Regions from separate parts of the Streptomyces sp. NPDC005752 genome, predicted to be linked through region 1. Evidence: riboswitches for the same ligand, from Rfam matches in the RefSeq annotation. Region 1 holds a riboswitch; the other holds the start of a gene.
What was found. Region 1 has a riboswitch for glycine ahead of gcvT (glycine cleavage system aminomethyltransferase GcvT). Riboswitches for the same ligand answer to the same signal wherever they lie in the genome.
Positions count from the first base shown of each region.

Region 2: linked by a shared signal. The riboswitch ahead of gcvP (aminomethyl-transferring glycine dehydrogenase) and the one ahead of gcvT (glycine cleavage system aminomethyltransferase GcvT) in region 1 are both predicted to bind glycine.

Region 1 is NZ_JBEXYB010000001.1:286,477-290,117, forward strand. Features, by position in the region: gene gcvH (glycine cleavage system protein GcvH) at 1-77, opposite strand, end outside; gene gcvT (glycine cleavage system aminomethyltransferase GcvT) at 180-1,307, opposite strand; glycine riboswitch at 1,474-1,571, opposite strand; gene ABZ441_RS01280 (AAA family ATPase) at 1,744-2,433, shown strand; gene ABZ441_RS01285 (enhanced serine sensitivity protein SseB) at 2,641-3,417, shown strand.
Region 2 is NZ_JBEXYB010000013.1:165,937-169,577, forward strand. Features, by position in the region: gene gcvP (aminomethyl-transferring glycine dehydrogenase) at 1-2,086, opposite strand, end outside; glycine riboswitch at 2,279-2,374, opposite strand; gene ABZ441_RS13915 (PRC-barrel domain-containing protein) at 2,508-2,882, shown strand; gene ABZ441_RS13920 (DNA polymerase IV) at 2,801-3,641, opposite strand, start outside.

The DNA.
Region 1 (3,641 bases):
ATCGTCGCCACGCCGTCCTCGAGGGCGGACAGCCACTCGTGCTCCTTGCTGTACCGCAGCTGCTGGGGGTTGCTCATGACCTGAATTCTCCTGTACGCGGGGGAGTGCTGATGAACGGTGGTCTTACGGTGTGAGACACGAATGCGTCACGTGCGCGGCGCGCCGTGTCGCGTACGGCGTCACTTGCGGCGCTTGTAGAACGGCAGCGCCACGACCTCGTACGGCTCGTGCGTGCCCCGGATGTCGATCCCGACACCCTCGGCGCCGGGTGCGGCGTGCGCCGCGTCCACGTACGCCATGGCGATCGGCTTGCCCAGCGTGGGCGAGGGGGCACCGGAGGTGACCTCGCCGACGACCTCACCGCCGACGACGACGGAGAAGCCCGCGCGCGGCACCCGGCGGCCCTCGGCGATCAGGCCGACGAGCTTGCGGGGCGGGGCCGCCTCGGCACGGTCCGCGGCGGCGGACAGCGCCTCGCGGCCGACGAAGTCGCCCTCCTTCTCGAACTTCACGACCCTTCCCAGACCCGCGTCGAAGGGCGTCAGCGCGGTGGTCAGCTCGTGCCCGTACAGCGGCATGCCCGCCTCGAGGCGGAGCGTGTCGCGGCAGGAGAGCCCGCAGGGGATCAGGCCGTACGGCGCGCCGGCCTCGGTCAGGGCCTTCCACAGCTGCTCGGCGTGGCCGGGGGCGACGAAGAGCTCGAAACCGTCCTCGCCGGTGTAGCCCGTACGGGCGATCAGTGCCGGGACACCGGCGACCGTTCCGGGGAGCCCGGCGTAGTACTTCAGTCCGTCCAGGTCGGCGTCCGTGACCGACTTCAGTACGGCAGGGGAGTCGGGGCCCTGGACGGCGATCAGCGCGTACGCGTCACGGTCGTCCCGCACCTCGGCGTCGAAGCCGCCGGCGCGGGCGGTGAGGGTGTCCAGGACGAGCTGGGCGTTGCCGGCGTTGGCCACCACCATGTACTCGGTGTCCGCCAGGCGGTAGACGATCAGGTCGTCCAGAATCCCGCCGTCCTCGGCGACGATCATCGTGTAGCGGGCCCTGCCCTCGCCGACGGTCGCGATGTTGCCGACCAGCGCGTAGCTCAGGAAGGCCGCGGCCTGCGGGCCCGTGACGGTGATCTCGCCCATGTGCGACAGGTCGAAGAGGCCGGCCCGGGTGCGCACGGCGTTGTGCTCGTCGCGCTCGCTGGCGTACCGCAGCGGCATGTCCCAGCCGGCGAAGTCGGTCATGGTGGCGCCCAGCGACCGGTGCAGGGCGTCGAGTGCGGTGAGACGGGGGGCGGTGCTCGGGGCAGTGCTCATGGACATGGCTCCAGGGCATGACGACAGAGGGCTGATCCCTCCCCATCTGTCATCGGAACCTGAGAGGTTCGCCGAGAGCCCCTGAAAGGGTCCTGACCGGGGTACCCCGTCAGGGTCGGCTTGCACCTTGGGTGGAGCCGCACAGCGGCCCGCTTTTCAGATATGCCTCATCCACGCGGTACGGGGCCTGAGAGATTCAAGGGAGGAACTTGCTCCTTCGGCGCCCGGCGCACACGGTGTCCGGGACTCTCCCGCGCGGATTCAAACGGCCGGTATGCAGTTGGCGGGGTCATCATCGCACGCATTGGAGGAGAGTGGGGTGTCCCGGCCCCACCGGTGCCGGGCCCGACACGTGCGGACGGAAACGGTTGTGCCGCATTGCCTTTTCTTTACACTTCTCGGGCAGGTCAGTGGGTGACTCGGCAGGGGGAAGGCGATGACGTTGCAGCGTTACGCGACTACCGCGGGGGCGGCGAGCGGTGCGATGCCTCAGCAGCCGGGCGTCCCCGCCCGGGAGACGACGGGTGGAGACGCTCCAGCGGTGCGTGATCTGCGGGGCGGAGGCGGCCGCGGTCCGGACGGCCTGGACTTCGCGGCGGGGGACGTGGTGGTGGTCTCCGGGCTCCCCGGCAGCGGGAAGTCCACGCTGATCCGGCGCGCGGTCCAGGAGCACGCGATCGACTCCCAGGACACCAGGGACCGCTGGGCGGCAGCCCTGCCCGGATTACTCCCGTACGCCGTCTACCGGCCCCTGGTGCGCGCCGCGCACTACGCCGGGCTGTGGCAGGCCCTGCGGTCGGGCGTATCCGTCGTCGTGCACGACTGCGGCACGCAGGCCTGGGTGCGGCGCTGGCTGGCGCGTGAGGCCCGGCGCCGGGGCAGCGCCCTCCACCTCCTCCTGCTCGACGTCCCCCCCGGGGTGGCCAGGCAGGGACAGCGCGAGCGGGGGCGCGGCGTGTCCGGATACGCGTTCGCCAGGCACAGGCGCGCGGTCGGCCGGCTGCTGCGCGACACCGAGAGCGGTCTGCTCCCGCCGGGATGCTCCTCGGCGGTGCTGCTCGACCGGGACACGGCGACGGCGATCGTACGGATCTCGTTCCCGGAGGCACGGCCGCCGGGGGAGTAGCTCCGTACGGGTGGTGCGGGCGGCCGAGCGGCGGTGCGGCGGGCGTCACCGTTCGCATACGCACAGTTCGCGCCCCCGTGGCCGGCTGTCCGGAATCTGGACGGTCCGGTGGGCCCGGACGCCGCTCCCGCCTGCGGAACTGCCCTCGTGGCGCGAGCCGGTCTAAGGTTTCTGCCGCACAGCATGGCGAGAAAGGGACACAGACACGTGGACATTCCGGCTCAGGCGCAGGCACCGTCGTATCCGTCCCAGGGATGGCCGGCCAACGAGTTCGAGGAAGTGCTCAGCGCCTCGCTCGGCGTGCCGGGAGCGGGCGCGCGGCTGGTCGAGGTGCTCGGCCGCAGCCATGTCTGGGTACCCCTGCCGAACGGCGGGGGCCCCGACAGCGCGGACCTCGACCTGCCGACGGTCGACATCGACGGCGGCGCGTACGTCCCCGTGTTCAGCTCGGAGGCGCAGTTCCTCCAGTGTGTCGGCTCCCACCTCTCCTTCACCGTCGCGCCCGCCCGCGAGTTCGCCCGCGGTCTGCCCCCGCAGCTCGGCATAGCCGTCAACCCGGGCGGTGCCGTGGGGGTGCCCCTGCCTCCCCCGGCCGTGGCCGAGCTCTGCCGGGCCGGCCGCACCCCGCTGGACGGCCTCGCGAGCGGCGGCCGGGTGCGGCTGTACGAACCGGACTGGAAGGAGGAGCCCGTGGACTTCCTCTCCGCGGTGTCCGCCGAGTTCCAGGAGACCGGCGTGGTGGGCACCGCGCGCCGGGTGCTGGCCAGCATCGAGGGCGACAGCCCGGTCCTCTTCGTGGGCGTCGAGTTCGCCGTGCGGGAGGCTGCGGGGCAGAGCGTGCCGCTGGACGCCCTGGGGCGCGCGCTGGGCCGGGTCCAGGTGCCCTGGCCGGTCAACCTCCTCCTGCTCGACCTGGCGCAGGACCCGGTCGGCGACTGGATGCTGGAGAAGGTGAGCCCCTTCTACCGGCGCGACGGGCACTGAGGGCACGAGCCCTCCAGTCACGTGGCGTGGAGCCGGTGTCGGGGGCGGCGCATAAGCTGGTTGGATGACTAGGCCGCCCCGTGTGCCCGGGAGTGGCGCGACAAGCACCGTGAAGCAGCGGAACAGCGGAACGAAGAGGGGCGGGACCCAGGGTGAGTGCGTCAGGCACGGGGGCGGCCGATGGGGTCTCCCCCGCTCATGGGGGTCCCCCCGCTCAAGCGAAT
Region 2 (3,641 bases), on a different contig from region 1:
CCGGCTTGGCGAGACCGACCAGCGCGTTGAGGTTGGCGCCGTCCACGTACACCTGGCCGCCGGCGTCGTGCACCTCGCCGCAGATGTCTGCGACGTGTTCCTCGAAGACACCGTGCGTGGAGGGGTAAGTGATCATGAGGACGGCGAGCTCGTCACGGTGCTTCGCGATCTTGGCCCGAAGATCCTCTATGTCGACCTCGCCGTCGTCGGCGGTCTTCACCACGACGACCTTCATACCGGCCATGACGGCGCTCGCGGCGTTGGTGCCGTGCGCGGAGGACGGGATCAGGCAGACGGTGCGCCCGTGGTCCCCGTTGGCCCTGTGGTACGCACGGACGGCGAGCAGCCCGGCGAACTCGCCCTGCGAGCCCGCGTTGGGCTGGATGGAGACGGCGTCGTAACCGGTGACCTCCGCGAGACGCTCCTCCAGCTCACGGATGAGGGTGAGGAAGCCCTGTGCCTGCTCGGCCGGCGCGAAGGGGTGCAGCGCACCGAACTCGGGCCAGGTGATCGACTCCATCTCGGCCGTCGCGTTGAGCTTCATGGTGCAGGAACCCAGCGGGATCATGCCGCGGTCCAGCGCGTAGTCGCGGTCGGCGAGCTTACGGAGGTAGCGCAGCATCGCCGTCTCGGAGCGGTACTGGTGGAACACCGGGTGCGTGAGGACGGCGTCGGTGCGCAGCAGTCCGTCGGGCAGCGCCTCGGCCGCCTCGGCGTCCAGGGCCTCGATGTCGCCACCGGCGCCGAAGGCCGCCCAGACGGCGGCGATCCGGGCACGGGTGGTCGTCTCGTCGCAGGCGACGGAGACGTGGTCGGCGTCGACGAGGCGCAGGTTCACGCCGCGCTCACGGGCGCCGGCGACCACGTCCGCCGCCCCACCGGGCACCCGGACGGTGAGCGTGTCGAAGTAGGCGTCGTGCACGACCTCGGCCCCGGCGGCCCGCAGCCCCTCGGCGAGGATCACGGCGAAGCGGTGGGTGCGCCGCGCGATCGTCCGCAGGCCCTCGGGCCCGTGGTAGACCGCGTACATGCCGGCCATGACGGCGAGCAGCACCTGGGCGGTACAGATGTTGCTGGTGGCCTTCTCCCGGCGGATGTGCTGTTCACGGGTCTGCAGCGCCAGCCGGTAGGCCTTGTCGCCGTCCGCGTCGACGGAGACACCGACGAGGCGGCCGGGCAGGCTGCGGGCGAACTTCTCGCGCACGGCCATGAAGCCGGCGTGCGGTCCGCCGAAGCCCATCGGGACACCGAAGCGCTGTGTGGTGCCCACGGCGATGTCCGCGCCCAGCTCGCCGGGCGAGGTGAGCAGCGTCAGGGCCAGCAGGTCGGCGGCGACGGAGACGATCGCGCCCAGTCCGTGCGCCTGCTCGATGACGGGCTTGATGTCCCGTACGGCACCGGAGGCACCCGGGTACTGGAGCAGCACGCCGAAGACGCCGCGTTCGGCGACCTCCGCCGGGATGCCCTCGCTGAGGTCGGCGACGACGACCTCGACACCGGTCGGCTCGGCGCGGGTTCCGATCACGGCGATGGTCTGCGGCAGCGTGTCGGCGTCGACCAGGAAGACGCCGCCCTTGACCTTGCCGACCCGTCGTGCCAGCGCCATCGCCTCGGCCGCGGCCGTGCCCTCGTCGAGCAGCGAGGCACCCGAGGTCGGCAGTCCGGTGAGGTCGGCGACCATCGTCTGGAAGTTGAGAAGGGCCTCGAGCCGCCCCTGGGAGATCTCCGGCTGGTACGGCGTGTAGGCGGTGTACCAGGCGGGGTTCTCCATGACGTTGCGCAGGATCACCGGCGGGGTGAACGTCCCGTAGTAGCCGAGCCCGATCATCGGTGCGAGCACCTGGTTGCGGTCGGCGAGGCTGCGCAGCTCGGCCAGGACCTCTGCCTCGGTGCGGGCCTCGGGGAGGTTCAGCGCCTCGGCGCTCCTGATCACGTCGGGCACGGCGGCCGCGGTGAGCTCGTCGAGGGAGCCGTAGCCGACCTGGGCGAGCATCTTCGCCTGAGCCCCGGCATCGGGCCCGATGTGGCGGTGCTCGAACGGAATGCCCTGCTCCAGCTGGGAGAGCGGAGTGCGACGGGGGGTCATGTTGGAGGCCTCCTGGTCTGTCACGACCTGCGAGGGGCACCACGGCGTGGCTGCCCGGACGGCCTCCCCCTCTGTCATCTGACCTGAGAGCTTCACCGGCACGCCGAGGGCATACCGGTTTTCACCGTCGGTGAGGGCGGTGCCCGTCGCGGCACGCTGCCGTACGGATCCCGCCCTGCTTTCCAGAGTGACCTCGTCCGTGCGGTACAGGGGCCTGAGAGATTCCGGGGAGGAGTTGCTCCTTCGGCGCCTCCGGACCACTCCGGAGAACTCTCCCGCACAGGGTCAGCAGCCGTGTTCCAGCCTACCAGCGGGGTGGGCGCCGGCCGTCTCGAGTGGCCGACGGCCCGGATCTGGCCTTTCGTAGTGCCTGTGGAGCAGCCGCGACCACTTCATGGAGTCGTGACCAGTGGGAGGCGCCGTGCAGACCGACATCGATCCGCGCAGCCTGATCGGCCGCAAGGCCTTCGACCGTCAAGGTGCCAAGATCGGAACGGTGGACGAGGTCTATCTCGACGATGCCACCGGGGTGCCCGAGTGGGCCGCCGTACGCACCGGCCTGTTCACCAGGGACGCGTTCGTCCCTCTGGAGCCGAGCGAGTTCGTCGACGGTGCCCTGCTGATCCCCTTCGACAGGTCGCTGATCAAGGACGCGCCCGACTTCGGCGTGGGCCGCCACCTGTCTCCCGAGCAGGAACTGCAGCTCTACCGCCACTACGGGCTCGACTCGTCCTCCTCCTCCGCCGGCACAGGCCCCGACAGGGACTTCGGCAAGCTGGCCGGCCACGAGGAGTAGTCCGCCGGGTCCCGGACCAGTGGCAGGGGGTCGGCGGGCCTCAGCGCCGGATCGCCGACGAGGAACGTGCGCACCCGGCCGGGGGGCGTCCACGGTTCCTCGAAGCGCACGGTGACACGGCCGACGCCGCTGCCCTGCACCCAGCCGTGGCCGTGGACGTCGTGCCGTACGTCGTGTCCGGCCTGCCATCGCCGCAGGGCAGGCTGTTCCCCGCTCCCCCGGGCCTCCGCTCCCGCCGCTTCGTCCGGCGCCCCGCCCCGCCCGTCGGTGGCGGCGTCGGCGGCCGCGGACTCCTCGGCCGCGTGCTCCGCGTCGGCAGCCTGCGCGAAGAGATCCTCCTGCGTGAAGTCCGCCAGCCCGGTGACACCGACTCCGAGCAGCCGCACCCCGCCGGTCGTGTCCACCGCCTCCAGGAGCCGCGCTGCCGCCTCCCTGACCACCGTGGGGTCATCTGTGGGGCCACGCAGCGTCTCGGACCTGGTGAGGGTCGAGAAGTCGTAGCGGCGCACCTTGAGGACGACCGTGCGCCCGGACCGCCCCGCGTTCCGCAGCCGCTGCACACAGCGGTCCGCCAGGCGCTCCACCTCCGTCCTGACGCGCACCCGGTCGTGCAGGTCGACGTCGAAGGTGTCCTCGACCGACACCGACTTGGCGTCCCGCTCGGCGACGACGGGACGATCGTCGTAGCCACGCGCCATACGGTGGAGCGCCACTCCGTGCGCCTTGCCCAGCAGCCTCACGAGCTCCGCCTCTCCGGCC